3 regions of the Exiguobacterium sp. A1_3_1 genome follow, and region 3 is predicted to be linked to each of the others. Evidence: riboswitches for the same ligand, from Rfam matches in the RefSeq annotation. Region 3 holds a riboswitch; each other region holds the start of a gene.
The links. A riboswitch is a leader RNA that binds a small molecule or an ion and turns the genes downstream of it on or off. The one in region 3 is predicted to bind S-adenosylmethionine.

Region 1: it holds a riboswitch for S-adenosylmethionine, as region 3 does, so the genes downstream of both, F8N00_RS00885 (alpha/beta hydrolase) here and metK (methionine adenosyltransferase) in region 3, are expected to answer to the same signal.
Region 2: it holds a riboswitch for S-adenosylmethionine, as region 3 does, so the genes downstream of both, F8N00_RS05050 (methionine ABC transporter ATP-binding protein) here and metK (methionine adenosyltransferase) in region 3, are expected to answer to the same signal.

Annotation. Positions count from the first base shown of each region.
Region 1 is NZ_WBYY01000003.1:46,436-55,360, forward strand. Features, by position in the region: gene F8N00_RS00865 (M20 family metallopeptidase) at 8-1,213, opposite strand; gene F8N00_RS00870 (MetQ/NlpA family ABC transporter substrate-binding protein) at 1,236-2,054, opposite strand; gene F8N00_RS00875 (methionine ABC transporter permease) at 2,074-2,724, opposite strand; gene F8N00_RS00880 (methionine ABC transporter ATP-binding protein) at 2,714-3,742, opposite strand; SAM riboswitch class I at 3,829-3,932, opposite strand; SAM riboswitch class I at 4,182-4,283, shown strand; gene F8N00_RS00885 (alpha/beta hydrolase) at 4,351-5,109, shown strand; gene F8N00_RS00890 (thymidine kinase) at 6,270-6,884, opposite strand; gene F8N00_RS00895 (DedA family protein) at 7,068-7,718, shown strand; gene F8N00_RS00900 (type B 50S ribosomal protein L31) at 7,754-7,999, opposite strand; gene rho (transcription termination factor Rho) at 8,091-8,925, opposite strand, start outside.
Region 2 is NZ_WBYY01000030.1:1,504-14,733, reverse strand. Features, by position in the region: gene F8N00_RS05105 (bifunctional metallophosphatase/5'-nucleotidase) at 1-62, opposite strand, end outside; gene F8N00_RS05100 (DUF72 domain-containing protein) at 84-926, opposite strand; gene F8N00_RS05095 (dihydrofolate reductase family protein) at 1,004-1,558, opposite strand; gene sufB (Fe-S cluster assembly protein SufB) at 1,643-3,040, opposite strand; gene sufU (Fe-S cluster assembly sulfur transfer protein SufU) at 3,077-3,511, opposite strand; gene F8N00_RS05080 (cysteine desulfurase) at 3,501-4,724, opposite strand; gene sufD (Fe-S cluster assembly protein SufD) at 4,726-6,003, opposite strand; gene sufC (Fe-S cluster assembly ATPase SufC) at 6,022-6,807, opposite strand; gene F8N00_RS05065 (MDR family MFS transporter) at 6,941-8,191, opposite strand; gene F8N00_RS05060 (MetQ/NlpA family ABC transporter substrate-binding protein) at 8,271-9,104, opposite strand; gene F8N00_RS05055 (methionine ABC transporter permease) at 9,137-9,802, opposite strand; gene F8N00_RS05050 (methionine ABC transporter ATP-binding protein) at 9,799-10,821, opposite strand; SAM riboswitch class I at 10,900-11,004, opposite strand; gene F8N00_RS05045 (bifunctional cystathionine gamma-lyase/homocysteine desulfhydrase) at 11,062-12,228, opposite strand; gene F8N00_RS05040 (PLP-dependent cysteine synthase family protein) at 12,221-13,144, opposite strand; gene F8N00_RS05035 (S-ribosylhomocysteine lyase) at 13,141-13,230, opposite strand, start outside.
Region 3 is NZ_WBYY01000025.1:626-9,390, forward strand. Features, by position in the region: partial or broken gene F8N00_RS04375 (EAL and HDOD domain-containing protein) at 1-210, shown strand, start outside; gene pckA (phosphoenolpyruvate carboxykinase (ATP)) at 441-2,009, opposite strand; SAM riboswitch class I at 2,244-2,370, shown strand; gene metK (methionine adenosyltransferase) at 2,499-3,707, shown strand; gene F8N00_RS04390 (GNAT family N-acetyltransferase) at 3,845-4,333, shown strand; gene F8N00_RS04395 (serine aminopeptidase domain-containing protein) at 4,412-5,116, shown strand; gene F8N00_RS04400 (class I SAM-dependent methyltransferase) at 5,167-5,766, opposite strand; gene F8N00_RS04405 (MDR family MFS transporter) at 5,920-7,098, shown strand; gene F8N00_RS04410 (peptidoglycan bridge formation glycyltransferase FemA/FemB family protein) at 7,282-8,316, shown strand; gene F8N00_RS04415 (HAD family hydrolase) at 8,411-8,765, shown strand, end outside.

The DNA of each region.
Region 1 (8,925 bases), on a different contig from region 3:
TTTCCACTTACAAATAACCATTCTTCCGGTCATGGAATTCTTGCGCAATCACCCCGCGCGTCCGTTCATCAGCGAGGACGCGAAGCGCTGTCCGGGCGAGGATTTTTGCTCCTGTGATCAATGCTTCATCTCCAGCTTCTGAACGGGCCGCTTCTTTGAATGCTTCCGTATGGGCGACGAGATCATCTGGTCCAATCTTGATATACGGATGGATCGTCGGGATGACTTGACTGATGTTACCGGCGTCCGTTGAACCAAGACCCGGTCGTTCGTCCAAGTGAACGATTTCGCCGAGCGCCTCTGCTTCTTCTTGGAACAGACGGTCGAACGTCCGGTTGAAGACGAGGTTATCGACTTCATTTTGGAAGGCGATGACGTCAAGCGTCGCCCCGGTCGCGAGTGCCGCGCCTTGGGCAACGGCCTTGACTTTTTCCGTGACGGCATTGAGGCGTTCCCGTGTCGTCGCCCGGATGAAGAAACGTGCTTTTGCGTATTCCGGAATGATGTTCGGCGCATCGCCACCATGCGTGATGATCCCGTGGATCCGGACATCGTCCGGTAATTGCTGACGTAAGGCGTTGATTCCGTTGAAGAGTTGAATGACAGCGTCGAGGGCGTTGATGCCTTCTTCCGGTGACGCCGCTGCGTGTGCCGGACGACCCGTAAAGGCAAAGTCGAGCGGATCGACCGCAAGCGAAGAACCCGTGATCCGTGTTTGACCTGACGGATGGACCATTAAGGCTGCATCGATCCCTTCCAGCAACTGATGTTTGACGAAACTGCCTTTCGCACTACCGTTCGGTCCACCTTCCTCGGCCGGTGTTCCAAGGACAACGACACTCCCGCCGACTTCATCGAGTATTTTACTGAGCGCGATCGCCGCTGCGACGCTCGTCGTGCCGATGATATTATGACCGCACGCGTGACCAATGCCTGGCAACGCATCATACTCAGCAAGAAAGGCAATCGTCGCACCTGGTCGGTCGCTCGACTTCTTCGCGAAGAACGCGGTATCGTGCCCCGCGACGCCGAGTTCTACCGTAAAACCTTCCGCCGTTAGACGCTCCGCATGGAGCCGCGAAGCAAAGAATTCCTCGTTCCCGATTTCCGGCGTCGCATGAATTCGGTGACTCGTCTCAAGGTACGATTCCCGTTTTTGTTCGATGTCTTGTTCAATCGTCTCTACCCATGTCGTGCGTACTGGTGTCGTCATGCTATCCACTCTCCTTTTGAAATTATTCGCCGATGTCGCTTAGTGGGACGAACGTCGGGATTGTACTGCCTTTGTATTCTTTTTTGATGAAGGCCGCGACATCTTTTTGTTGATACAGCGATGCGATTTTTTTCAGTTCTTTTTTGTTCTTGTCTTCCGTCCGTGTCGCGATGATGTTGATGTATGGTTTTGCTGTCTCGTTCTCATGGACGATCGAGTCCTTGATCGGGTTGAAGCCAGCGTCAACGGCAATGCCATTGTTGATGATTGACGCCGCGACGTCCGGTAAGACGCGTGGCGTTTGCCCGGCGACGATCGGAACGATTTTCAGCTTCTTCGGATTCTCGACGATCTTATCGACCGAACCGTTGCCATCGAAGTCATCCGGTAACTTGATCAGACCGGCTTCTTGCAGTAACAAGAGGGCGCGTCCCATGTTCGTCGCTTCGTTCGGAACAGCGATTTTCCCGCCAGTTGGAATGTCTTTGACGTCCTTGTATTTATCCGAGTAGATCCCCATCGGTGCGATGACAGTCGTCGCAATCGGCGATAGCTTCAAGTTATGTTCTTTCTTGAAAGCGTTGAAGTAGGAAATCGTCTGGAAGGCATTGGCGTCGATTTCACCCTCAGCCAGTGCCATGTTCGGCTGGACATAATCGGAGAACTTGACGAGCTCGATTTTGATGCCCTCCTTTTCTGCTTTTTTGGCGACATAGTCCCAAACTTGTGTGTCTGAACCGCTGACACCGAGCTTGATTGTCTTTTCGTCTTCTCCTGATGCTGCGCACCCGGCAAATAAAATCGTCGTGAGTGTTGCTCCAATTGCTACTGCTTTTTTCATGGCTGAATCGCTCCCTTGATTAATGTCTTCTGATTTTTCGTGCGACGATGTTGCCTGTCGTCTGTAAGCCTTGGACTAAGATGACGAGAATCCCGACCGTGATGATCATGACTTTCGTATCAAACCGTTGATAGCCGTAAGTAATTGCTAAGTCACCCAAACCGCCACCACCGATGGCGCCTGCCATCGCCGATGCCCCGATCAAGCCGACCGTCGCGATCGTTAAGTTCAGGATGAGTGAACCGAGTGCTTCCGGTAGGAGGAAGCGGAAAATCGTTTGAAACGGTGTCGCGCCCATCGCTTCTGCTGCTTCAAGAACGCCTTTATCGACTTCGAGTAAAGAACTCTCGATCAGACGCGCCATGTACGGTGCAGCGTAAAAGACGAGCGGGACGATTGCAGCTTCGGTTCCGATCGACGTCTGGACGATCAACCGTGTCAACGGGATGATCGCGACGAGTAGGATGATGAACGGAATCGAGCGGAAGATATTGACGATACTGTTGAAGAACGTGAACAACGGAACATTTTCAAGTAACGCTCCTTTTCGCGTGACAACAAGCAGGATACCGAGTGGTAAGCCGATCAAGGTCGAGAACAAGAGCGAAACGGATACCATCGTCATCGTCTGCAAGAATGCTGTCCAGATATCACTGTAGTTAACTAGCATCAGCGAGCACCTCCTCGACCGTCACCTGTGCCTGATCGATGTATTGTAACGCTCGTTTCACTTCAGCCGGCTCACCAATCAACTCGACGAGCAAGGTGCCGAACGGCGTATCCTGCAACTCTGTGATGCTCCCGTGCAAAATGTTGACATCGACGTCAAAGCGTTTTGCGACTTGCGATAAGAGTGGTTGCCCGGTGTGATGTCCAAGGAAGTGAATCTTATAGATTGGATGCGCATTTCGCGACTCGATCAACTGACGAATCGATGCTGGAATCTCGTCATGCATGACAGACCGGACGAAGTTCCGTGCTGTCTCGGTCTTTGGATTCGAAAAGACGTCGAAGACCGTTCCTGACTCGATCAACTTTCCAGCTTCGATGACGGCGACACGGTCGCAAATCTCCCGGATGACGCCCATCTCGTGGGTGATCAAGAGAATCGTGATCCCGTACTCGGCATTGATCCGTTTTAATAACTGAAGAATATGATGCGTCGTCTGGGGATCAAGTGCTGACGTCGCCTCGTCACATAAGAGGACGGAAGGTTGCGTCGCGAGTGCCCGGGCGATACCGACGCGCTGTTTCTGCCCACCCGACAATTGATCCGGATAATGATTCGCCTTGTCCGCGAGATCGACGAATTCGAGTAACTCCGTCACCCGGCGGCGAATCTCGTCTTTCTTGACGCCTGCGAGAACGAGTGGCTTTGCAACATTCGTAAAGACCGTGTTCGCATTCAATAGATTGAAGTGCTGAAAGATCATCCCGATCCGTTGTTTTGCTTGGCGTAATTTTTTCGGAGACAGTTGCGTTAAATCTTCCCCATCGACCGTCACCGTTCCTGACGTCGGTCGTTCTAACAGATTGACACAGCGGAGCAGTGAACTTTTTCCGGCACCGCTAAAGCCGATGACACCAAAGATTTCGCCTTTTTCGATCGTCAGGTCGACACCGTCGAGTGCTGCAATCGTCTGATCTTTCGTGACGTACGTTTTTTTGACTTGATGAAATGCAATCATTCCGTTTTCCCCCTTCATTCAACAAAAAAGGTCCCTTCTTGAGAAACAAGAAGAGACCTGGATCCGCACAGTGGCAGAATCCACTCCACTCATCTCTCAGACATCTGTCTGATGGAATTGGCACAGTGCTCATAATGAGTCTGTTGCCGAGGTTTCGTAGGGCCAGTCCCTCCACCTCTCTGGATAAGTATTGCGGTATGAAATTCGTATGTGTGTTGTTGCGTTGTTGCTTATGTCGTAAAACTAATTTTTACATTACGGGTCGGAACTTTAAAAGTCAACCAACTTTTCAAAAATAATCCATTTGGCGCATATCGATGGATGATTAAGTTATGAGTTAGCTTACTGAACGGATCATGATTCGTCAAGAACGATTTGACAAGTCATTTTTGAACGTGCTACCATCGTTTCAATGATTATTCCGACAATTCCAATATGATATTTATCAAGAGTGAACGAGAGACCTGGCTCTATGACTTCACGGCAACCTGCAATCTGTAAGGTGCTCCGACCAGCAAAGCGCGGCTTTGGATGATACGGTGAAAAACTCGTGAGCGTCCAAGCAGTGACGTCGACGAGTTTTTTTCATGAATGGAGGAAAAATAGTAATGATGAACTATCCTGTATTGACTGGTGCTGAAGCGTTTTATTTTCAAGGTGGATCGATCGGCATTCTAATCTGTCATGGTTTTAACGCCACTCCGCAAAGTGTCCGGGACGTCGGTGAGGCATTTGCTGCTGAAGGTTTTACCGTCTATGCCCCGCGCTTACGTGGACATGGAACGAACGTCCGCGAGTTTGAACAATCGACTGCTCGATGTTGGAAGCAAAGCCTGAAAGACGGCTATGAACGTTTACAAGAAACATGCGATCAAGTCTTCGTCATCGGTCAATCGATGGGTGCGACGCTTGCACTGTCACTCGCCGCTGACGGCATTCCGTTTGCCGGCATCATTACGATCAATGCTGCACTCTCCGTTCCATCCTATGAAGCACTTTCGTTCGAGGACGGTCCACAGTACTTACCGGAAGGGGCACCGGACATTAAGCGAGCAGCCTTCGAAATCATTTATGACCTCGTTCCGAGCCGTTGTGCGTTTGAACTCGTCCGTCTGATGGATGAGACAAAAGGACGCCTCGGATCGATCCTTCTACCGACATTGATTCTCTACTCGGCGACCGATCACGTCGTTCCGCCGTCGAGCTCAGATTATCTGCACCAGCACATCGGAACGAATGATAAACGAAGCTACTGTTTACTCAACTCGTATCACGTCGCGACACTCGATCATGATCAGGATCTAATCGTCCGTGAGACGATTCGCTTTATCGAACAATCGTGTCAGTTTTCGCAAGAAACAGGCTGAATCAAAAAAACAGCTATTCGTTTCTATATGGAAGCAAATAGCTGCTACAGATTGTAAGCAAAGCGCAATTTTCTCTAATGGGAGGATTGCGCTTTGTTCATTTCAAATCGTTTTCCTGGGACAAGCATCGACCTCGTCCTGTTAATCAAGATGACGCTTCTTCAACATGTATTTAGTATTTCCTACATGCGACGTACCATCAAAGAGATCTAGACTAACATGACATTCCGTTAATTTTTAGGTCTTGGGTTGAAGGAATAGGTACCCTATTTCTCTACATTAGACGCGTTGCCCGAAAGCAAAAAGACAAATTAGATTAAGACGTCATATACAGGAGAGTACAACAGATCCGGGGAGTGAAAAAACGACGCTTCAAGCAATGCTTACTTTCATTACCGTGAACCTCGAAAAGCCTACAAATTGGTCCTTGGATCCCTCAGGGAATCCACGTTTCTTTAACATTTTAGTAATTAATACATACAACAACCCCTCATTTCAATTACGAAGTGAGGGGTTGTCTACAAGCTGAAACTCCCATATTTAATTATAGGATTTTTTTCTCACTTTTTTCTTTTTTAGCTGCTTTAAAGTTAAGATAAATGGTACACCCAACAGCTGCGATTAAAAAGATTATCCCGTACCCTATTTCAAAGTTAAAACCATAATACAAGATTGTGACTGTAACTAATACAATCAAAACTAATCGTATGCTAGATTTATGGTATTTACTCATTTGTTTACCTCCAATTCCTTACATCAACAGTTATCGTTGTTTGATCTTTTCAATTTATCCATTAAATAAATCCTTCAAAAACACTATACCTTACACCAAAAACCTTCGAAAGGTTACATACAAACGAGAAAAACAGTAAGAGTTTTCAGTTGATGAATCCTTATTGTCTTTTTAATTACTTATATACTCTATGTTTAGAGTTAGCTAACTCACGATAAAGAACTGTTACAAGTAGTAATTAGTTACTTTATTCTTTTAGTCCTAGCTTTCTTTATCATTAATCTCGAGTTTAAAAAAGTGACTAAAAGAAGCTGAGACTTAACTAGCTGAGTTTAACGAAAAAAAAGAATCGCCATCACTCAGGATGTGCAATTCCTTTTTATCATCTGTAAAACTGAGTTATATCCCAGCCTTCGCCTTTTTTCATTTATCGTTCTTGGTGCTGCACCGATTGGAGCGGCTTCGGTTTTCCAGGTACCTCATGGCAATGACGGCAACGTGGCTCATACGATTCCGACGCTCCGACTAGGATGATCGGATCATCATAGTTGGCTGGTTTCCCATCAATCAAACGTTGTGTCCGGGAAGCCGGATCCCCACACGAAAGACAGATGGCTTGTAGTTTCGTCACGAATTCTGCGCGCGCCAGTAATTCAGGCATTTTCCCAAATGGCTCTGCCCGGAAATCTTGATCAAGGCCTGCACAAATGACGCGTTTTCCGTCTTGTGCGAGTGCTTCGATGACTTGTACGATCTCATCATCAAAGAATTGAACTTCATCGATCCCGACGATTTGTGTTTCTTCTGCTACTGCCGCATAAAGATCACGACTCGTCGCCATCGGAATCGCTACGACAGAGTTGCCAACGTGAGAGACAACATGCTCTTCATGGTACCGGTCGTCGATTGCCGGCTTGAATACTTGCACGGGCAGTTTGCCGTACTGCGCCCGTCTGACACGACGAATCAACTCTTCCGATTTCCCGGAAAACATACTGCCACAAATTACTTCGATCCAGCCGTACTGATTTATTACATGCATCATCGTCCGACACCGTCCTCTAAAAATAGTCACTTTAACGAGTATAGCCCGAAACGGTATCGAGAAAAAGGGTTGACTTCCGGAAATCAAAATTCATTTTTTCTTTCCCTAGAATTTTTGTCCTTTCATTCCAACTGCCCCCTATTTCCTGTACACTGAAGAAGAAGATTCTCACGAAAGAAGGTGTCCCCGATTCATCATCTCTTACATGACATCCTGCACCAATATGGTGCCCTTGGTCTCTCCGTCCTTCTCGCAGGTGGTATCGTGGGATTGCCGGTTCCTGATGAGACCCTGCTCGTTTTGTCCGGATTTTGGATGCATCAAGGCAATCTACCACTCGTCGGTACGATTCTCGCCGCTTACGCCGGCAGTTGCATCGGGATGACGATCAGCTATTTACTCGGATTAAAACTCGGTATGCCACTACTACACCGCGTTGGACCGAAAATGCGTATCTCAGAAAAACATATTCTTTCCGCTGAAGCCGGTTTTCGTCGTTACGGAAAATCGGTCTTGATCATCGGTTACTACATACCTGGTCTCCGCCAACTCTCTGCCTTTTTTGCAGGCGTCTCAAAAATGCCGTTTCGCGTTTTTGCGAGTTATGCGTATACAGGTGCCTTGATTTGGATCAGCGTGTTCTTAGGTGCCGGTTACTTCGTCGGCCGCCATCTCTCGTTCCATAAAGTCATGGACTATGTCTTGGCACATCCGGAAGTCATGCCCTATTTAATCGGGATTGCTGGCGGAATCGCCTTCTCGTTCGTCTTGAAGACGTATCTCACGTATCGTTCACAATTCAGTCTATACAAAAACAGCCTGCTTCCGTAATGGAGGCAGGCTGTTTTTTAAGAACCAACAAGTAATTACTTGCGGCCGTATTTTTTGTTGAAGCGATCGACACGACCATCTGCCGCGTTGAACTTTTGACGACCTGTGTAGAATGGGTGCGAGTCTGAAGACACATCCACACGGATGAGTGGGTACTCGTTACCATCTTCCCAAGTGATCGTTTCGTTCGAAGAACGAGTAGAACCGCTTAAGAATTTGTACTCAGTCGTTGAATCCATAAATACTACTTTGTTGTAGTTAGGGTGAATTCCTTGTTTCATGGTTGATTTCTCTCCTTCCGCCCTGGTTCATTTGCTGAGCCAGAGTAAGTTACCTTCCTATACTAAACGATTTTTTTATGCGTCGCAATAGTTATTTTTCTGTCGTCGTTTCCTTCTTGACGGTACGTGGTTTAGCTGGCGCGCGTCGGACCGCCTTCTTCTGTTCTTTCTCAAGTACGACGAAAAATTCTTCATTATTTTTCGTATCACGAATCTTACGCAGGAACGTATCGACGAACTCGTTCGACTCATTCATCGTCCGGCGAATCGCCCAAAGCGCATCAAGCTGCTCTTTCGGAAGCAACAGTTCTTCCTTCCGTGTACCGGACTTCCGAATGTCAATCGCTGGGAAGATTCGACGCTCTGACAACTTACGATCGAGATGCAGTTCCATGTTGCCGGTTCCTTTGAATTCCTCATAGATGACGTCATCCATGCGCGATCCTGTCTCGACGAGTGCTGTCGCAAGAATCGTCAAACTACCACCGTGTTCGATGTTTCGCGCTGCACCAAAGAACCGTTTCGGCTTATGGAACGCAGCCGGATCAATTCCGCCCGAAAGCGTCCGACCACTTTGCGGTACCGTTAAGTTATAGGCCCGTGTTAGACGCGTGATCGAATCCATCAAGATGACGACATCCTTCTTGTGTTCGACGAGCCGCATCGCCCGCTCGAGGACCAGTTCAGAAATTCGGACGTGGTTGTCCGGTGTTTCGTCAAACGTCGAGCTGACGACGTCTGCTCCTGGAACCGAACGCTCAATGTCCGTTACTTCCTCAGGTCGCTCATCAATCAAGAGAATGATTAGTTCGACATCCGGATGATTCTCCTGAATCGAGTTTGCGATTTCTTTGAGGAGTGACGTCTTCCCTGCTTTTGGCGGTGCGACGATCAAACCACGTTGACCAAATCCAACCGGTGCGATC
Region 2 (13,230 bases), on a different contig from region 3:
TAGCGAGGCCACATGTCGAAGTGTGAATGCAGATCATTATAGTGAATGATGTGTAACTTCATGCAGAAGCCCCCCTTGATGATTTAAAACAATGAGATTTGTCGCGGCGCGAGTTCATAGTCGAGATCGAGAATCTCGATTAATCGTTTCGCATTCGGGGCAGCATCTCCTGCTGAGTTGTTATTGAAGAAGACATATACATCCTTTGCTTCCGCTGCTACGTTTCGGACGTGGTTTGCGAGTTCCTGTAACTCGTCTTCTGAGTAGCGGTAGAGACAGCGGACTTTTCGCCAATCGTCGCTGCTTTGACCCGGTTTCTTTAACCAACCCGCTTTATTTCGTCCATGGAGGCGGATGAATGCCGTCTCCTGCGTCACGACCGGTACGAATGGTACGGAACCATCTTCGGTCTGGGGTTCGTCACAAATCGTATGAATAAACTGATGTTCCTTCAAAAATCGGAGCGTCCGCTCACGATAAGCTTCCGAATACCACGATGGATTTCGGAACTCAATCGCGACCGGCAGTCCAGCAAGTGATTTCCGGATCGTTTGCAAATACTCCAAGTGCATTTTGCTGACATCGAACCAGGGCGGTAACTGCACGAGGATCGCTGCAATCTTTCCACTCTTTCGCATCGGTTCGATCGACGCGATATATTGTTCAAAAATCGGACCGAGCGGATCTTTATTCTCCCGGTCATGTCCACTCATCGCCCGGTGGACCTTGACGATGAAGCGGAACCCGTCCGGTGTCTCGGATGTCCATTTTTCGTAGTTTCGTTCCGGTTGAATCGCATAGAACGTCGAGTCGACCTCGACTGCTGGAAAATGTCCCGCATAAGCGGCGAGCTTCTCCTTACGATCTTGCGGGGTCAAGTAGAGACTATCATGATCTCCCCAGCCCGTAACACCGATATATATCATGCGCTCCTCCCCCTTACGTGTTCTATTCTACCTATTCATCATAGCATAGCAGAATCCGGGATTTCTTCTTCAATGCTTCAATTTAAACGTTCATATTCAAGTATGATACATCCCGATTCGAAGTATTGTGTTTTGATCATTTTTAAGTGTTGCGGTTGATCGAACACCGGAAACATCCGTTTTCCACCGCCGAGCAGAACAGGATAAATCACGATATGATAACGGTCGACGAGTCCAAGTCGTATCGCTTCAGCAGCAAGCGTCGCCCCACCAATCGCAATCTGTTTTCCAGGCAAGGCTTTTAGTGCTTGAAGTTCCTCGGTAAGTGACTTGGTCGCTAGACGTGTCTTTCCTTCGACAGCGTCGAGCGTCCGCGAGAAGACGACCTTCTCAAGCGATTGCCAGGTTTTCGCATACTCAACGACAATCGGCTCGTCTTCCTGATCCGCTGTCTCCCAGTATTGCATCATCTCGTACAAACGACGTCCATAGACATGGGTATCGAACGCTTTCTCATAGTCATTGAAATACTGATGTAATTCTGCGTCCGGTGAAGCGAAATCGATCCTACCTGACGCATCTTCGATATAACCGTCAAGCGAGACTTGAAAGGAATAGACGATGTCACGCATAATAATCCCTCCTTTTTCACTCTTTACCCCAATAACCATTTCATGAAAAAACTCCCCCATCCGTAGATGAGAGAGCAAGACGAATTATCCGATTGAACCTTCCATCTCGAACTTGATGAGACGGTTCATTTCGACCGCATATTCCATTGGAAGTTCTTTCGTGAACGGCTCGATGAAGCCCATGACGATCATTTCCGTTGCTTCCTCTTGTGAAATCCCGCGGCTCATGAGGTAGAACAATTGCTCTTCCGAGACCTTCGAGACTTTCGCTTCGTGCTCGAGCGAAATGTTATCGTTGAGGATTTCGTTGTACGGAATCGTATCCGACGTCGATTGGTTATCCATGATGAGCGTATCACATTCGATGTTCGAACGTGCGCCTGTCGCTTTCCGTCCGAAGTGGACGATACCGCGGTACGTGACTTTACCACCATGTTTTGAGATCGACTTCGAGACGATCGTCGACGATGTGTTCGGTGCTAAGTGAATCATCTTCGCACCCGCATCTTGGTGTTGACCTTTACCAGCGATTGCGATCGACAATGTCATACCACGTGAACCTTCACCTTTGAGGATGACGGCTGGGTATTTCATCGTCAGTTTCGAACCGATGTTACCATCGACCCATTCCATCGTTGCGCCAGCTTCACAGATCGCACGTTTCGTAACGAGGTTGTAGACGTTGTTCGCCCAGTTTTGGATCGTCGTGTAACGGCAGTAAGCGTTTTTGTTGATGAAGATCTCAACGACCGCTGAGTGAAGCGAGTTCGTTGTGTAGACCGGTGCTGTACATCCTTCGACGTAGTGAACCGATGCTTCGTCATCAACGATGATCAACGTCCGCTCGAATTGACCCATGTTTTCCGAGTTGATGCGGAAGTAGGCTTGAAGCGGCGTATCGACTTTAACACCTTTTGGTACGTAGATGAACGATCCACCTGACCAGACCGCTGTGTTCAAAGCTGCGAACTTGTTGTCTGTTGGCGGGATTAATTTTCCGAAGTACTCACGGAAGATATCTTCGTTCTCTTTTAACGCTGTATCTGTATCTTTGAAGACGACACCGATTTCTTCGAGGTCTTCTTTCATGTTGTGGTAGACAACCTCTGACTCGTACTGAGCCGAGACACCTGCCAAGTATTTTTGCTCTGCTTCTGGGATACCGAGTTTGTCAAACGTACGTTTGATTTCTTCTGGTACTTCATCCCACGATTTCTCTGCCCGTTCAGACGGCTTGACGTAGTACGTGATGTCGTCGAAGTTCAATTCTGAGAGATCGCCACCCCACGCTGGCATCGCTTGTTCGTTGAAGATCTTAAGTGATTTCAAACGGAAATCAAGCATCCATTGTGGTTCTTCCTTCATTTTCGAGATCGTTTCGACGACTTCAGTCGTCAAGCCACGTCCAGAACGGAAGATCGAGATATCGCGATCGTGGAAACCATATTTATAATCGCCAATTTCCGGCATGTTCTTTGCCATGTTCATTTCCTCCTCTTACTTGCTTGTGACCGAAGTTTACTTCCCTTCTTCTACGCCGCGTTCGAGCGCCTTCCAGGCAAGTGTCGCACATTTGATCCGTGCCGGGAATTTCGTGACACCCGAGAGTGCCTCGACGTCCCCGAGGTCGAACGATTCGTCGTCATAGTCTTTTCCTTGGACCATGTCCGAAAAGATATCCGCGAGTCGTAAGGCTTCTTCGATAGTCTTACCTTTGACGAGTTGCGTCATCATTGAAGCAGACGCCATGCTGATCGAGCAGCCCTCCCCGTCAAATTTCGCATCACGGACGACATCGTCTTCAATCGCGAGCTGGAGACGAATCGTATCGCCGCACGTCGGATTGTTCATGTCGATCGTGACGCCCCCCTCGATCGCACCGCGATTTCGGGGAGTTTTATAGTGATCCATGATCACTTGACGATACAAGTGATCGAGATTGTTAAAATCCATGACTGAAATACTCCTTCGTTTGGCGAAGTCCTGTCACGAGTGCGTCAACCTCTTCTTTCGTGTTATAGAGATAGAAGCTAGCGCGAGCCGTCGAGCTCGCTCCGAGCCAACGCATCAGGGGCTGTGCACAGTGATGACCGGCGCGAACCGCGATTCCCTGCATATCAAGGACGGTTGCGACGTCATGTGCATGGACATCACCGAGATTGAACGTGACGAGTCCAACGCGTTCTTCCGGACCGTAGATCGTTAGTCCGTCGATGTCACGCATTTGTGCCATCGCGTACTGCGCGAGTTCACGTTCGTGTGCTTCGACGTTCTCTAAACCAATCTCTTCTAAGAAATCAATCGCTGCCGATAAACCAACAGCGCCTGCGATAATCGGTGTACCCGCTTCGAAACGATATGGAGACGGTTTGAACGTCGACTCTTCAAGACCAACGTAATCAATCATCTCGCCACCGAACTCAACGGGTTCCATCGCATTGAGTAACGCCTTTTTCCCGTAAAGGACACCAACACCTGTCGGACCACACATCTTGTGTGCAGAGAAGGCGAGGAAGTCACAGTCGAGATCCGTGACATTAATCCGTTGATGCGGTGCACTTTGCGCGGCATCAACGACCATGACGGCACCTCGAGCGTGAGCAAGACGCGCGACTTCTTTGATCGGATTGATCGTACCGAGAACGTTCGAGACATGTGCCATCGCGACGATCTTCGTCCGGTCGGACAGTTGTGCTTCGACCGCTTCGACCGTCACGCGACCATCAGCTGTCAAATCGACGTATTTCAACTTCGCTTTTTTGCGTTTAGCGACTTGTTGCCACGGGATGAGATTCGCATGGTGTTCGAGGTATGTGACGACGATTTCGTCGCCTTCTTCGACATGCTCCATGCCGTAGCTTGACGCGACGATGTTGATCGCCGTCGTCGTGCCGCGGGTAAAGATAATTTCTTCATGGTGTTGCGCCTGGATGAAACGACGAACGTTCTCACGCGCACCTTCGTACGCATCCGTCGCTCGTGTTCCGAGCGTATGGACGCCACGGTGCACATTCGAATGAATCGTCTTATAGTAGTCGTCAATCGCATTGATGACGACGAGCGGCTTCTGCGAAGAGGCCGCACTATCGAGATAGACGAGTTTCCGGTCGTTGACCTGTTGGTCGAGGATCGGAAACTGATTGCGGATGGATGCATCGATTCCCATATTAGTTTACTTTCCCTTCGATGACTTGAACGAGACGTTCTTTCACCGAGTCAATCGCAAGTTCCGAGACGACTGGCTGGAGGAATCCGTGAACGACGAGGCGTTCTGCTTCCTTCCGTGAAAGGCCACGGCTCATCAAGTAGTAGAGTTGTAGTTCATCGACACGACCGACAGATGCCGCGTGCCCTGCCATGACGTCATCCTCATCGATCAAGAGGATTGGGTTCGCATCACCACGTGCCTTTTCAGACAACATGAGGACACGTTCCGTTTGAACGCCGTTTGATTTCGAAGCGCCGTGATGGATCATCGACGTTCCGTTGAAGATAGATGTTGCTGCGTCTTTTTGGACACCGTGGATCAAGATGAAACCTTCTGATCCTTTACCGAAGTGGTCCGTCCGGACGTTGAAGTTTTGTTTTTGCTCTCCACGACCGACCGTAACGGCTTTCGTATCTGAGAACGAATCGTTTCCGACGAGATGTGTTTTTGTTTCTGTAACTGTGTGACCGTCATTCATGTGACCGAGTGCCCATTCGAGCTTCGCGCCTTGTTTGACGACACCACGACGGTTCATATACGTGATGGCACCTTTCGATAACGTATCGACACCACCGAAGAGGACTTTTGCGTTGTCTTCAACGAAGACTTCTGTGACGACGTTGACGTTATGCGCTTCGTCACCATAAGAGACGAAGTTTTCGATATACGTCAATTCGCTGTCCGCATCTGCGACTATGATCGCGTGATGGTAAAGCGCTGCACCTGATTGCTCAAGCGTATAGATCGCTTGCATCGGTACAGAAAGCTTAACGCCTTTTGGTACATAAAGGAACGTACCGCCGTTACGAAGTGCTGCGTTTAATGCCGCAAGACGATCTTCGTTAACTTGAACACCTTCCGTCATGAAGTATTTCTCGACGAGTTCTGGGTGTTGTTTTAATGCGTCTTCGAGCGTCGTGAAGATGACGCCGTTCGCCGCTTCACTGTTTTGCGCGTGGACGAGTTGTCCGTTACGCGTGACGAGCATGTGATCACGGTTTTCGCCGATCAATGCTTCGATATCTGAAGAAAGACCAGTGACGGTTTCGAGTTCCGTCGTACCTTCTGTGAAGTTCCAGCCTTCGATCTTGATTTTTTCTACTTTTGGCAATGCGAGCGTTGGGGCAAGATCAAGCGCGTCTTGACGCTTTGCGACCATCCAAGATGGTTCCCCTAAGCGAGTCGCACGTTCTGCCACTGCCTCGCGATTTACTGCAAGATTCAGTTCTACAGTCATCATGCTTCCTCCCTCGTCTTACGCTTTTGTTTCGATTTCGACGTCTTCGATGCCGAGTTCTTTTTTAACCCAGTCATAACCTTCTGCTTCGAGACGGTGTGCGAGTTCTTTACCACCAGACATGACGATTTTTCCGCCCATCATGATGTGGATGAAGTCTGGCTCGATATAGTTCAAGAGACGTTGGTAGTGCGTGATGATCAAGCAGCCGAATTCTGGTGAACGCATTTCGTTGACACCTTTTGCGACGACTTTCAATGCATCGATATCAAGACCTGAATCGATTTCATCAAGAATCGCGATCGCTGGTTTAAGCATCATCATCTGAAGAATTTCGTTACGTTTCTTTTCTCCACCTGAGAAACCTTCGTTGAGGTAACGGTGTGCCATTTCTGAAGGCATCTCGAGAAGACCCATTTGTGAATCAAGCTCACGGATGAACTTCATGAGTGAGATTTCATCGCCTTCTTCACGACGCGAGTTGATCGCTGAACGAAGGAAGTCTGAGTTCGTGACACCACTGATTTCGCTTGGGTACTGCATTGCGAGGAACATACCCGCTTGTGCGCGCTCATCGACTTCCATGTCGAGGACGTCTTCGCCGTCGAGTGTGACTGAACCAGATGTCACTTCGTACGATGGGTGACCCATCAATGCTGATGCGAGTGTTGATTTACCTGTCCCGTTTGGTCCCATGACCGCGTGGATTTCCCCGCCTTTGATTTCCAAGTTGACGCCTTTCAAGATTTCCTTGCCGTCGATCGCGACGTGTAGATCTTCAATCTTCAAGTGTGAAGCCTTCATGTTAGAATCCCTCCATCTATTCATTTCGTGACTGACGATTCAGAACACGAGCGTTACTAATTTAGTATCATTCTAATCTTAAAGAAACATCGCGTATTATTCAAGCGTCATCGCTCGTTGATTTTTCTCAAAATCATGCGTTTTGTTGAGAATCATTCGAAAGTTTCACCGGTTCCTCGAGTTCCTCGATCGTCGAAGCCCGATGAATCCGTTGTGACAGTAAGAGCAGTGGTATTCCGAATAATGTCAAGCCCGCTAATATCCCGAAAATCGGTAACGGACGGTCCGCTCCATATAAACTTAACAAATGTCCTCCGGCGATCGGACCGATTGATTGTCCGATCGACGTCAAGCCCATCGCTCCGAAATAACTGCCCCGTAATTCTGGTTTGGCGAACCGATCGGTCAAGATGTCGGTCATCGTGAACATCATGACTTCCCCGCACGTGAAGATGAACATCGCGACGATCATCAACCAGATCGCGTTCGCATTTCCCATGATGAACAATCCGATCGCAACAGTCGCAATCCCGGTCGTGATCGAGACGAGTGGTGACGTCTTCATACCAAACTTCATGATCGGATATTGAACGATCAAGACGGTGATCGCATTGATCGTGATCAAAATCGCATAGAGTGTCTTCCCGCCTTCAAGCAGTGACGTTTCCGTCAAGAACTGTGGCAATGTCGAGTTGAACTGACTGTAGCCGAAAACCCCGAAGATGATGCCAGCGAGTGCCAGCGTAAAAGCGATATCCGTCCGCAACAGACGAACCGTTGCTCCGAACGATACCTTTTTCCCACCATGCGTCTCGGTGATCGGATGGCGTTTGAATAAGATACCGATCATCCCCCCGTACACGATATAGACGAACGCTGTGATGTAAAACGTCGCGGACGTGTTCCCCGCACTCAGCAGTAAAGCAATTCCCGGTCCGATCGCTGCTGCGATGTTGATCATCGCGTAACGGATATTGAAGACGAACAATCGGTTCGCTTCGTCCGTCGTATCACTGATCAAGGCACGGGCGGATGGTTCAAAAATCGAACGACAGACCCCGTTCAAAGCACTGAGCGTAAAGAATGCCCAGAATGTCTCGACTTGTGCCAGCGCAATGAAGACGATCGCGAATCCGATCGTTCCGGCAAGCATCATCGCCCGGCGACCATACCGGTCCGACAAGGTGCCGCCGATGAAACTCATGACGAGACTGGCGATCGCCGAGATACTGAGTACCCAGCCAACATCGACAGGATCAAATTTCAGGACGGTCGTCATGTAGATGGCGAAGAACGGCATCGTGATGAACGTTCCGAGACGTGAGAAAAACGTCCCGAACAAGACCCCGAGTGTCAACGGATGCAGTTGACGTATGCGTTGCATATGATTCCCCCTAACCCCTGTTTCAGACAAATGAAAAGCATCCTTCCATTATATAGGAAGGATGCCGGCTTCGGTGAACTTATTTGCTGACTGGAACGACCGCACCTTTGTACTTGTCGAGGATCCAATCTTGGTTTTTCTTTTCGTGCAGAACGTCAAGAAGTGCTGTGACACGCTTGTCTTTTTCATCGCCATCACGTGTAACGATGATGTTGACGTATGGTGAAGACTCATCTTCTGAAGCGATCGCGTCTTTCAATGGGTTCAGACCGTTATCGATCGCATAGTTCGTGTTGATGAGGACGGCGTCGCCTTCATTGTTTTTGTAAGCTTGCGGAAGAAGTGATGCTTCGATGTTCGTCTTGAACTTGAGTTTCTTCGGGTTCTCCGCGATATCACCGAGTTGTGCATCTGTCGTTTTACCGTCTTTGAGTTTGATCAATCCTTCATTTTGAAGGAACGTCAAGACACGACCGCGTTCCGCGACGTTTGAGCTCGTTAAGATCGTTGCACCGTTTGGTAACTTATCGAGTGACTTGTATTTCTTCGAGTAAATACCGAGTGGTTCAACGTGGACGCCACCTGCGTTCGCGAACTTATATGATTTGTTTTCTTTTTCTTGTTGCTCAAGATACGGTACGTGCTGGAAGTAGTTCGCATCGATTTCTTTTGAAGCGAGCGCTTTGTTCGGAAGTACGTAATCTTGGAACTTCTTGATTTCAAGCTTGTAACCTTTTGCTTCGTATTCTTTTTTGACGTGCTCAAGAATCTCAGCGTGCGGTACGTTCGAAGCACCAACGACGAGTGTTTTGTCGTCGCTACCTGATCCTGATGATTTTTCGCCACATGCAGCAAGGCTAATAGCTAAGACGGATACAGCAGCAGTACCTACGAATTTTTTCCAAGTTTTCATGAATGATTCCTCCAATATGATTAAGTTTCGAATTAACGTTTATCGATCGCGCGGATCAGCAAGTCACCAATGATTTGGATGACGAAGACGATCGCTAAGATTAAGAGTGTCGCAATGACGATGACATCGTTTTGAGAACGCTGGAATCCTTCGATGAAGGCCATGTCCCCAAGTCCACCTCCGCCGACTACTCCGGCCATTGCCGTATAACCGACAAGTGAGACGAGTGTGACCGTGATACCAGAAACGATGGCAGGCAACGCTTCCGGGATTAAGACTTTATAGATGATCTGGAACTTCGTCGCGCCCATCGATTCAGCTGCCTCGATGACACCTTTATCGACTTCGCGTAACGCGAGTTCAACCATCCGACCGTAAAATGGTGCAGCACCGAAAATCAGTGCCGGTAATGCTGCCGTTGGTCCGAGGAACGAACCGACGATTGCTGTCGTAAATGGAATCAATAAGATCAGTAAGATGATGAACGGAATCGAACGGAAGACGTTGACGACCAAGCTCAACACTGAATAGAACGTCCGATTCTTGAACAATAACTCTTCGTTTGTCGCATACAATAGTAAACCAATGATCAAACCGAGGACGAATGTCGAAACACCAGCGATTGCCGTCATATAGACGGTACTGCCTGTCGCTTCCCACACCATGTCCCAATCTAGATTGTCAAAGAATGAAATCATCGGTGATCCACCTCCACTTCAACATCACTGGCTTGAAGCTTTGTGATGACCGCTTGTGTTGCTTCTGTTTCCCCGATCAACTGAATGAACAGTGTACCGAGTGCCCCTTCCTGTGATTGACCGACGTTTCCGCCGATGATATTGAACAGGACCGGCGAATCCTTCATGACTTCCGCGAGGATCGGGCTTTCTGCTGTCGATCCGACGAACGTCAACTGAACGATTTTTCCGGTTGGGTACCGTTCGCGTAGTTTCGCGAACGTTAACTCGTTCTCCGACGGCGACGTCAATTGTTTGACGAATTCCTTCGTCATCGCTTGCTTCGGATGACGGAAGACTTCTGCGACCGGTCCTTGCTCGACGATTTTACCGGCTTCCATGACGGCGACCCGGTGACAGATTTTTTGAATGACGTGCATCTCGTGTGTGATCAAGACGATCGTCAGTTTCAGTTTTTCATTGATGTCGACGAGTAACTCAAGGATTGAGTCCGTCGTCTTCGGATCGAGTGCACTTGTTGCCTCGTCACATAAGAGAACGTCCGGGTTCGATGCCAGTGCCCGAGCGATACCGACACGTTGTTTTTGACCACCGGATAATTGTGACGGATAGGCTTTTTCGCGTCCGTCCAAACCAACGAGTTGGATCAGTTCCGCGACCCGTTCCTTGCGGTGTGCTTTCGGGAAGCCACCGAGCTCGAGTGGGAACATGATGTTCTCTTCAACCGTCCGTGACCATAGTAAGTTGAAGTGTTGGAAGACCATCGAGACATTCTTGCGGACGCCTCGTAATTCCTTAGGTTTTAGTGATGTCATTTCAACACCATCGATTTGGATCGAACCACTCGTTGGTGCTTCGAGCATATTCAGTAATCGGATCAGGGTCGATTTCCCTGCTCCGGAATAACCGATTATTCCAAAAATTTCACCGCGCTCGATTGTCAGATCGACATTCGCGACGGCTTCGACCGCTCCGCGCTTTGAGCGATAAATCTTTCCTACGTCTTGTAAACGAATCACAACTGTCCCTCCTAAAATAAAAAAAGTGCGCGCGTTTTAGAGCAAACGCGCGCACTTTTCAGTACACAAAACCATTTGCTCTCATCTCCCAGACTTTTGTCTGCTGGAATTAGCACCACTTCGGATTAGATCCGCGGTTGCCGGGTTTCATCGGGCCAGTCCCTCCACCACTCTCGATAAGAGTTTCGGTATTAAGTTTGTAGAATATATTCTGAATATTAGCAGGGGTTATTTTTGTTGTCAAACAGTTTTTTCAGAAACTTTTTCGAGGAACGTGAAAGCACGTGTTAAGTCTTCTTTCAAATCTTCCGCATCCTCAAGTCCAACTGAAATCCGAACGAGACCGTCCGTGATGCCGAGTTCTGCCCGACGTTCTGCTGGGATTGACGCGTGCGTCATCCGTGCCGGCACCGAAATCAGACTCTCGACGGCACCAAGACTCTCAGCGAGTGTGAAGAAGTGTGTCGCCTCGACGAGTTTTTCTGCGTTCGCTGCTGAACCGACATCAAAGCTGATCATCCCACCAAATCCAGTCGCTTGTTTCGTTTGGATGTCGTGACCAGGATGCGATGCAAGTCCTGGGTAGAAGATGTTCGAGACGATGTCTTGCGCTTGTAGGAACGCAACGAGATCATGTGCTGTCTCTTCGATCGCATCCATTCGGATACCGAGTGTACGAAGACCACGGACGAGCAAGAAGCTGTCTTGCGGTCCAAGCACGCCGCCTGTCGAGTTTTGGATGAAGTGCAGCTCTTCGCCGAGCGCATCATCTTTGACGACGACAAGTCCAGCGACGACGTCCGAATGTCCGCCGATGTATTTCGTCGCACTGTGCAAGACGATGTCTGCACCAAGTGCGAGTGGTTGTTGATGATAAGGTGTCGCGAACGTGTTGTCGACGACGAGTTTAAGATCGTGACGTTTGGCGATCGTTGCGATTGCTTCAATGTCCGTTACTTTCAACAACGGGTTCGTCGGTGTTTCGACGTAGACGATCTTCGTGTTGTCTTGGATCGCTGCTTCCGTTGCCGCAAGGTCCGTCGTATCGACGAATGTCACTTCGATGTTGAACTTCGGTAAGACGCGTTGCATCAAGCGGAACGTACCACCGTAGACGTCATCCGTCATGACGATGTGGTCGCCAGACTCCAGCAAGTGGAAGACGGCATGAATCGCTGCCATCCCAGAACCGAACGCAAAACCACGTGCGCCGCCCTCGAGATCCGCAATCAATCGTTCGATGCTCGTCCGTGTCGGGTTCGCTGTCCGTGAGTATTCGTATCCGTCCTTAAGTTGACCGATTTTATCCTGCTTGTATGTGCTTGTTTGATAGATTGGAGGTGTGACGGCTCCTGTTGCCCGATCGACACCTGTTCCTCCATGAATCAATGCTGTCTTCTTACGCATGAGTTTCGTCCACCTTTTCAAAGATTTGTTGGCTTAAATAGCGTTCGGCACTGTCTGCGAAGACGGTGACGATCGTACTGCCGGGGTGACGCTTTGCGATATCAAGCGCAGCAACGAGCGCTGCACCTGCTGAACTACCAACGAGTAATCCTTCGCGAGCAGCGAGTGTATGAACCGCGTCAAATGCATCGCGGTCAGAAATCGTATGAATCTCATCAACGAGTTCACGCGGAACGAGGCTTGGCCATTTCGCTGTACCGATACCTTCTGTCTTATGCGGACCGGCTGGACCACCATTTAAGACGGAGCCTTCCGGTTCGACGATTGCTGCTTTTGTACCGAGACGTTGTTTTAAGAAGTCCGCTGTTCCGGCGAACGTACCACCTGAACCACAACCGGCAACGAACCAGTCGATGTGCGGCAAGTCCGCAATCAGCTCAGGACCGAGTGTCCGCTGATACGTGACTGGGTTCTCTTCGTTTTCGAATTGTAACGGAACGTAACTATTCGGAATTTCTTGACCGAGTTCTTTTGCCCGGTCGATGGCCCCTTGCATATCGAGTTCAGTCGGTGTGTTGACGACGGTTGCGCCGAGTGCCCGCATCAACGTCTGCTTTTCCTGACTGAATTTTTCCGGAACGACACAGATGACTTGGAGATCGTATTTTTTAGCGGCGAGCGCCAAGCCGATGCCGGTATTCCCGGCTGTCGGCTCGATGATCGTACCGCCTGGTGTCACATGTCCGTTTTCGATTGCTGCATCAACGAGTTGAATGCCAAGGCGGTCTTTGACGCTGCCCCCAGGGTTCATCCATTCGAGCTTCGCCAAAATGCGCGTACCAGCAGGCAAATCGAATGAAGTGATCTCGTAGAGTGGTGTGTTTCCGACGAGGTCGCGGACGTTGTTCGCGATCATCCGAAGACGATGTCCCATTCATCACGACCGGCAAGCATTTTCTCGGCATAGTGCTTCGCTCCTTTGAGGTCATGTGCGCTCGCAAA
Region 3 (8,765 bases):
AAGATTGTTCTACAAGGAAAGGATCATCCGTTTCGGGATTGTTTAGTGCTTGCGATTAGTGCAGATCGAGGTGATTTTGATCAGTTTGAACTGCTGAGTCAGCGTTTAAATGTATCACTTCCGCGAGCCTATGCATTACTGACGGAAAGTCAAGAGTGGCTCATGCAGCGAGAAAAACATATTCAAGAAGAGTCAGACTCGATCATATAACTAAAAAAGAGTTTGAAGACTTTTTTCTAGACATAAGACGACGTGTAATCATTCTCTTAACTGAGTAGGATTACACGTTTTTATTCGTCTCGAATCGCCTAATAGGAAGAATTTCTAAGGATTAAGGAGTAACTAAAAAATCTGAGTCCGTGAAGACCGGACTCAGATTTTTTAGTTACTTGATGTAAATTCGGTGTCTATCTTTTTGATGCAAGTCAGAAAACTCTACTTTATAGGCGCGGACCAGCTGACTTGATCGCATCCGTCGCACTCTCGAAACGAAGGAAATTGTTCTGGAATTTCTCAGCAAGCGAACGCGCTTGTGTGTCGTATTCGTCCGGATTCGACCAGACGCGTACCGGGTTGAGTAACTCACTTGGAACACCAGGAACTTCGAGCGGCATATGAAGTCCAAAGATCGGGTGTTCTTCTGTTGGAATCGTTGCAAGTGTGCCGTTAACGGCAGCGTTGACCATCGTCCGTGTATAAGATAGCTTCATGCGGCTACCTGTTCCGTAAGCACCGCCTGTCCAGCCCGTGTTGACGAGATAAACGGTAACACCATGACGATCAATCAATTCGCCGAGCATCGTCGCATACTTTTCAGGCATCAGTGGAAGGAATGGTGAACCGAAGCACGTCGAGAAGGTCGCTTCTGGTTCCGTGACCCCACGTTCTGTTCCAGCGAGTTTTGATGTATATCCTGATAGGAAGTGATACATCGCTTGTTCTTTCGTCAATTTGCTGATCGGAGGCAAGACGCCGTACGCATCAGCTGTCAAGAAGACAATCGTCTTCGGATGACCAGCGCGTGACGGAACAGCGATGTTATCGATTGCCGTAATCGGATAAGCAGCACGCGTATTTTCCGTCAACGATGTATCATCGTAATCAGGATGACGGGCTTCGTCGAGTACGACGTTCTCAAGGACGGTTCCGAAACGGATCGCGTCAAAGATTTGCGGTTCTTTTTCACGCGATAGATTGACCGTCTTCGCGTAACATCCGCCTTCGATGTTGAAGACACCATCGTGCGACCAACCATGCTCATCGTCACCGATCAATTGACGGCTATCATCGGCTGAAAGGGTGGTCTTACCAGTACCAGATAGACCGAAGAACAAGGCGACGTCGCCTTCGTGTCCGACGTTTGCCGAGCAGTGCATCGAAAGGACGTTTTCTTGTGGTAAGAGGTAGTTCATGACGGAAAAGATCGACTTTTTGATTTCTCCAGCGTATTCCGTTCCACCGATCAAGACGATTCGGTGTTCGAACGACATCGCGATGAACGTCTCGGAGTTCGTTCCGTCAACGGCAGGATCTGCTTTGAAATGTGGCGCGTAGACGACCGTGAACGGTTCGAAGGCAGCCACTTCAGGATACTCGCGTAAAAAGAGTTGTTTGGCAAACAGGTTATGCCAAGCATATTGTGTGAGCACTCGGACCGGAAGGGTGAAGTGCGTATCTGCTCCAGCAGCAGCTTCTGTGTAGTAGAGATGATCAGCTTCGTTCATGTAACGAAGAACCTTTTGCAACAATTGTTCAAATTTGTCTCCATCCATTGGTTGGTTGACATGACCCCAATCAATGTGAGACTCGCAGGAAGAATCACGGACGATGAACTTATCTTTTGGTGAACGACCTGTAAATTTCCCCGTTTCTACAGATAATGCGCCGTTCTCAGCAAGGACACCTTCTTCGTTTCGAATCGCATGTTCGACAAGTTCAGCAACAGATAGTTGTTTGAACACATGCTCTTTCTTGAGTAGTTCTTCGATATTCAGGACCGTCATCGGCATCCTGACCCCACCTTTCCCCTACGTTGGTTTTGGCTCACTGTATTTAGTATGACACATTTATTATATATGACATACTAAAGAGAGAGCAATCATTTTCTAGTGCTGATTTCTATTTATCTGGAAACGCTTTCAGCATTAACAGTTTAACATCTCTTTCAAAAAGTTTCGACTAGAATTTGAAACCTTGCTTGACAGAGTAGTTACAACTTTATATCATGTAATTCGTAACGGATACTCTTATTCTGAGCAGGTGGAGGGAACAAGGCCCGAAGAAACCCGGCAACCGTCCTACATTAATTCACATATTAATGAGGGAAAAGGTGCTCTCCTGAAGCGAAGTAAACACTTCGAACGATAAGAGGGTAAAGGAAGAACGCACAACCTTTCCCTGACCATTTTTTGGACTTGGAAAGGTTTTTTTCATTTTACCGTCCCACTCAACTAGGGGAAATGAGTACACCGTCAAATTCTTTTTTGGGAGGGTCATACATGACAAACCTTAATCGCCGACTATTCACGTCGGAGTCAGTCACTGAAGGTCATCCAGATAAAATCTGTGACCAAATTTCGGATTCAATTCTTGATGCAATCCTCGCAGCGGATCCAAACGCGCGTGTTGCGGCAGAAACTTCTGTTACAACGGGTCTCGTTCTCGTTGCAGGTGAGATCACGACATCCACTTACGTCGACATTCCAAAAGTCGTTCGTGAAACGATTCGTGAGATCGGTTATACACGCGCGAAATACGGTTTCGACGCGGACACATGTGCTGTATTGACATCAATCGATGAGCAATCAGCAGACATCGCTCTTGGTGTAGACCAAGCGCTTGAAGCACGTGAAGGTAGCATGTCTGATGCAGAAATCGATGCAATCGGTGCAGGAGACCAAGGTCTCATGTTCGGTTACGCAACGAAAGAAACACCAGAACTCATGCCACTTCCAATCTCGCTTTCACACCGTCTCGCACGCCGTTTGGCAGAAGTGCGTAAAAACGGTCAACTCGACTACCTTCGTCCGGACGGAAAAACACAAGTCACGGTCGAATACAACGAGAACAACGAGCCGGTTCGTGTCGATACGATCGTCATCTCGACACAACACGCGGAAGAAGTTACGCTTGAGCAAATTCAAGCTGACTTGAAAGAACACGTCATCACACCGGTCATCCCGGCTGAATACATCGACGCAGCAACGAAATTCTTCATCAATCCAACTGGTCGTTTCGTCATCGGCGGACCACAAGGAGATGCTGGATTGACGGGTCGTAAGATCATCGTTGATACGTATGGTGGATACGCACGCCACGGCGGTGGAGCATTTTCTGGTAAAGATCCAACAAAAGTCGACCGTTCAGCTGCATACGCAGCACGTTACGTCGCGAAGAACCTCGTTGCTGCAGGTCTTGCAGACAAAGCAGAAGTTCAACTCGCGTACGCAATCGGTGTCGCGCACCCGGTATCAATCGCGGTTGATACATTCGGTACAGGAAAACTTCCTGAAGCACAACTCGTCGAATTGGTTGCTGAAAACTTCGATCTTCGTCCGGCTGGAATCATCAACATGCTTGATCTCCGTCGTCCGATCTATCGTCAAACAGCTGCATACGGTCACTTCGGTCGTACAGATGTTGAGCTTCCATGGGAGCAAACAGATAAAGCAGCAGTTCTTGAAGAACAGGCAAAACGTTTCGCATAATCAAAAAGTCCGAGAACCCTACGCGGGTTTTCGGACTTTTTTGTTTACGTGGAACTTTGCAGGAAACGAATGTTTTTTCTAGAAGAGGGTAAAAGTACATGAGTCGATTCGTATGAATACAAAGGGGGGTTCCGATTATGGAAATACGCGAAGCTATTCCAGCCGATGCAGGACGTATTCATGACATTGCCGTCACATCCTGGTTGGATACGTACGCAGAAATCTATTCCGAGCGCTCGAAAGCGCATTTCGTGCAGGAAGCGTATCCGCAAGAGGAGGTTGTTCGTGCGATTCGGACGGCAGAAGAAGCACGGGGAGAGTATTTTTATGTCGGAATCATCGATGAGGAAATCGTCGGTTTCATTCATGCTGTTGATGTTGAGGGAACGTGGGAAATCATTCGTCTGTACGTCTTACCGAAATATCAGCAAAACGGAATCGGACGACGATTGATCCGTGAACTCGAACGACAAGGAGCCGTCCCACTCGAAGTATATGTGGAGGCACGTAACTATAAAGCGCGTCAGTTCTTGACCTCATTCGGTTTTGAAGAACTCAGTGAGATGACGGAAGAAGTCTTTGGGCAAGTAGAATCTGTCATTCGCCTTCGCCATGTCGCCTCGTGAAATCCGTCTTGGGACGGTTTTGTGTGCGTTTGAAATAAGGTATCGTAAATAGGAAGTATGAAGTGAAGAGGTGAGTTTGTGGTTGAACAACCAACAGGAATCATCGTATTAGTCTATCCGTTACAACTGCGTGCCCGTCCGAGTGAAGCTTTGATTCGGGTACTCGAACGAGAGTATGAAATATTGCTCGTCGACGCCCCACGTCGTATCTCGTTTGAAGAACATGGTCAACTGTTAAAAGAAGCATTACGTGAAGCCGGGAAACGCAAGCTACCGATTCATATCGTCGCCTGTAGCATGGGCGCACTCGTCGTCAATCGTCTGTTGCAAGAATATGAATTACCGGTAGCAAGCCTTGCATTCATTTCACCGTTGTTTGATTGGCACCCTTCGAAACAACTCGGAGGCGTCAAACAAGTCTTCGCAAGTGCGTTCGATCGTTTCCGGCCCGATGCGCCACTCGGTACGTTGCCGTTTGGTCAAAGTACGGAAGATACCGTTCGCATCGGTGAACTGACCTATGCACAGTACCGGGAAATCGAAGAAGAGATCGTCGTACATGACGAAGAACGAAAAAAACTGCCGCGTGTGAACTTGGCTTGTTTTTATGCACCGGACGATCAGTTCGCAGACGTCAAGCTGACACTTGAAGTATGCCGGAAAATGGGTGGCGATCAGATTTACTTACAACGTCTACACGGTTTTCCGCATTTTAGTTTCGAACGGTTGAACACACGGTTTGCAGAAAAATTAATGTTGTTCTTTAAGCTTGTTGAAGAATGAAATAACAAAAGTGATGCCTCTAAAAAAGGGGCATCACTTTTTTGTGCCCATCATCCGCGTACTTTTTTCTCGATCGCGATGATGAACGGGGGATGATTTTGTTGGTTCAAGAAGCGATACTGGAGAACGGCATAATCTTGCTGATCAAGGGCTGTGACGTAATCGAGGACAGCGTCACGTTCTCGTTTTCCTTCCAAGTGACCGTGATAGACGACGAGGACGACAAGACCGCCGGGAGCGAGGATCGGGAGGAGGGCATCGAGTGCTTCAAGCGTCTCTTCTCCGGTCGTCGTGATTGATTTGTCGCTTCCAGGCAGGTATCCGAGATTGAAGACACCAGCGCGGACAGGACGTTGTTCGTCCGAAAGACGGGCACCGACATGGATGTGGCTTTCATGGTAAAGGTCGACGCGTGCTAACATTCCGGCTTCGTCGAGACGTCGCGTCGACTCCTCAATGGCTTGTGCCTGGACGTCGAACGCAAGAACCCTTCCTTCTGGACCGACACGTTCTGCTAAAAACTGTGTATCATGTCCATTTCCGGCAGTCATATCGACGACGCAGTCTCCGGGCTCGATAACGGACTCGAGTAATTGTTTCGTATAAGGTAATACACGGGCAAGTGACATGGCATAGACTCCTGTTCCTATAGTCTGTTTTTCTAGTAATGGTTCAGTATGTGCAAGATTCTTTCTGCATTATATCATTTTTTGATTCGTTGACGAAAAGCGAAGTAGCTTGACAGTTAGGGGACGGATTGCGTAAAGTGGCAAGGTTGAGAATGAAATAGGAGGACCACAGGTATGCCAAAATTACCAAAAGCGGTCTGGATCCTCGTCCTTGCGATGGCCATCAATACGACGGGATCCTCTTTTTTATGGCCGTTTAATACATTATATATTCATGAATATTTAGGAGAGTCGATGACAAAAGCAGGGATGGCATTGTTCGTCAACTCTGCCTTAGCAATCGTCGGAAACTACTTAGGTGGAAAAGCGTTTGACCGTCTCGGTGGCAAGAAGACGCTTGTCATCAGTGTCATCGGACTTGTCCTGTCTTCCGTTGGCTTGTTGCTATTTCATCAGACGTACCTCGGATACGTCGCGATGCTTGGATTGATTGGATTCGTCGGTGGGATGGTTTTTCCGACGATCTACGCGATGACGGGTGTCATCTGGCCGGAAGGCGGGCGCCGTGCCTTTAATGCGATCTATGTCGCACAAAACGTCGGTGTAGCGCTCGGGACAGCAGTCAGTGGTCAAATCGCTGCCTTTTCGATTCAGTACATCTTCATCGCCAATCTCGTCCTCTACATCGCCTTTGCCATCATTTTGTTAGTCGGTTTATCCTGGATTCAGGCACCAGCGCGGATGCATGCGGCACATGACGAGATCGAAACGACACGCACACCCCTTGCGCGCGGTGCGGCACGGACGATGTTGCTCGTCTCGATCGGGTATGCCTTACTTTGGTTCGTTTATGTGCAATGGCAAGGAACCTTTGCCGTACACACGAAATCGCTCGGTGTCACGATTTCCGAGTACTCGATTCTTTGGACGATCAACGGAGCACTCATCGTGTTCGCACAACCTTTATTAACACCAATTCTCCGGTGGTTTGGAGATGACTTGAAGCGACAATTGATGACCGGTACAGGAATCTTCCTCTTGTCTTATCTGATCGTTCCGTTCGCAGGCGGCTTCAAGATGTTCCTCGTCGCGATGATCATTTTGACGATTGGTGAGATGTTCATCTGGCCAGCGGTTCCTGCTATGGCGGCGAGACTCGCGCCAATCGGAAAAGAAGGAGAGTTCCAGGGATACGTCAATATTGCCGCTTCAGCGGGACGGATGATCAGTCCGACCGTCGGAGGGTTGATCTACGATTTATCCGGTATGTCAGCGGTCTTCTTGACATTGATTGGATTGATTCTGTTAGCAGGCGTCGTATTCCTTCGTGCCATTCCTAAAATCACATCATGAGCATCATCTGTAAGACAGCGGACATTAGATTCGCTGTCTTTTTTTTACATCATTAATGCGCTAATTATAAAACAAATCATTATTAATATGGAATATTTCGGCAAAGAAACGGGTACTTTCTAATCAAGAACTTGAAAAGAAAGTTCATGTGAACGTTGCTTCTTTTTGACTGGAGGTGCACGAATGGAAAGGTGTCAATTCATCACAGATGCCGCAACTTGGACGACACACGTACAGCAACAGCCTCTTGATATCTTCTACAGTCACCAATACGTCACGCTTAACGCTAGACCGTCTGAGCAAGCGGTGTTATTCCGTTATGAAGGTCATGCGGGAACACTGTTCTATCCCTTTTTAAAGCGTCGGATTTTTGATACGCCTTATTCAGATCTCATCACGCCGTATGGCTACGGCGGACCGGAAATCGTCGGTCGCTTAACCGCAACTGAAATGCAGCATGCACGTCTATCGTTTGAAAGGTGGGCGGAGCAAGAATCGGTCGTCTCGGAAATGATTCGCTTTAATCCGTTGACGGGCAATGAACGACTCATGCGTAACTGGACGGAAGCTTCTTTCATCCGTCATACGACGAGCATTGATTTGCGCCCCTCACTAGAAGAAATCATGCAGACGTTCCATAAGAAAACGAGAAGTATGATTCGTAAATCGCTCGCTTCACCGTTAACCGTTAGAACAGGAACACGAGACGATTTATCTGTTTTTTTGGCGTTGTATCATGAAACGATGGACCGGAAGAATGCTTCGGCTCATTACTATTTTACGGCGAGTTATTTTGAGCAATTATTTGAAGCGAATCCACTCTGTGAGCCATTGTTACTGATTGCGGAAATCGACGGAAAACCTGTTGGTGGATACTTCGTATTGCTCGGAAAAGAATATGCCCACGGTCATTTGATTGGTTGTAAGCGGGACGAAGCGAAGATGTTCCCAAATCAACGACTTGAGTACGAAGCGATTCTTCAGGCGAAAGCACGCGGTCTCGTCGAACAACATCTCGGAGGTGGATATCAAGAACGGGATAGTCTCTTTGAGAGTAAATGCCGTTACACCGGGTACCGTTTATTTGAGTATCATCAAGGAAAATCGATTCTTCAACCAGCCATATACGATCAGTTGTGTATACGATACGGGTCAGATGCTAATTCGGATTATTTTCCGGCTTACCGACAAACCAGTGTCCAAATGGCGACAAGTTAAACAGTAACTAAATGAAGAAGGTGAAACGACTACATCGTGTAGTCGTTTTTTTGATATGCTGAAATCATGATAGATCAATTGAGGGGGATGTGTCTTGAAAAAACGAGGTCTTATTTTTGATATGGATGGGGTCATCTTAGATAGTGAAATCCGCTACTTTGAGGTCCACCAGCAGATGTTCAAAACGTTATCGATTCCGCTCGATCCGGTTCAGTATGCGACATTCATGGGGAAAACAGGAGATGAGATGTGGGAAGAACTTGTCGCGCAACACGAGCTCCCAGAAACAGCGAGTGCTTTACTTGAGGAAGAACATCGCTTGTTTCAAATTCATGCAAAACCAGAGGCGTGTGGTTTAAAAGAGGGAGTCAAACAAGTCATCGAACAAGCGACGTCTCTTGGTTACGATATCGGGATCGCTTCTTCGAGTTCGCTTCAAAAAATCGAAC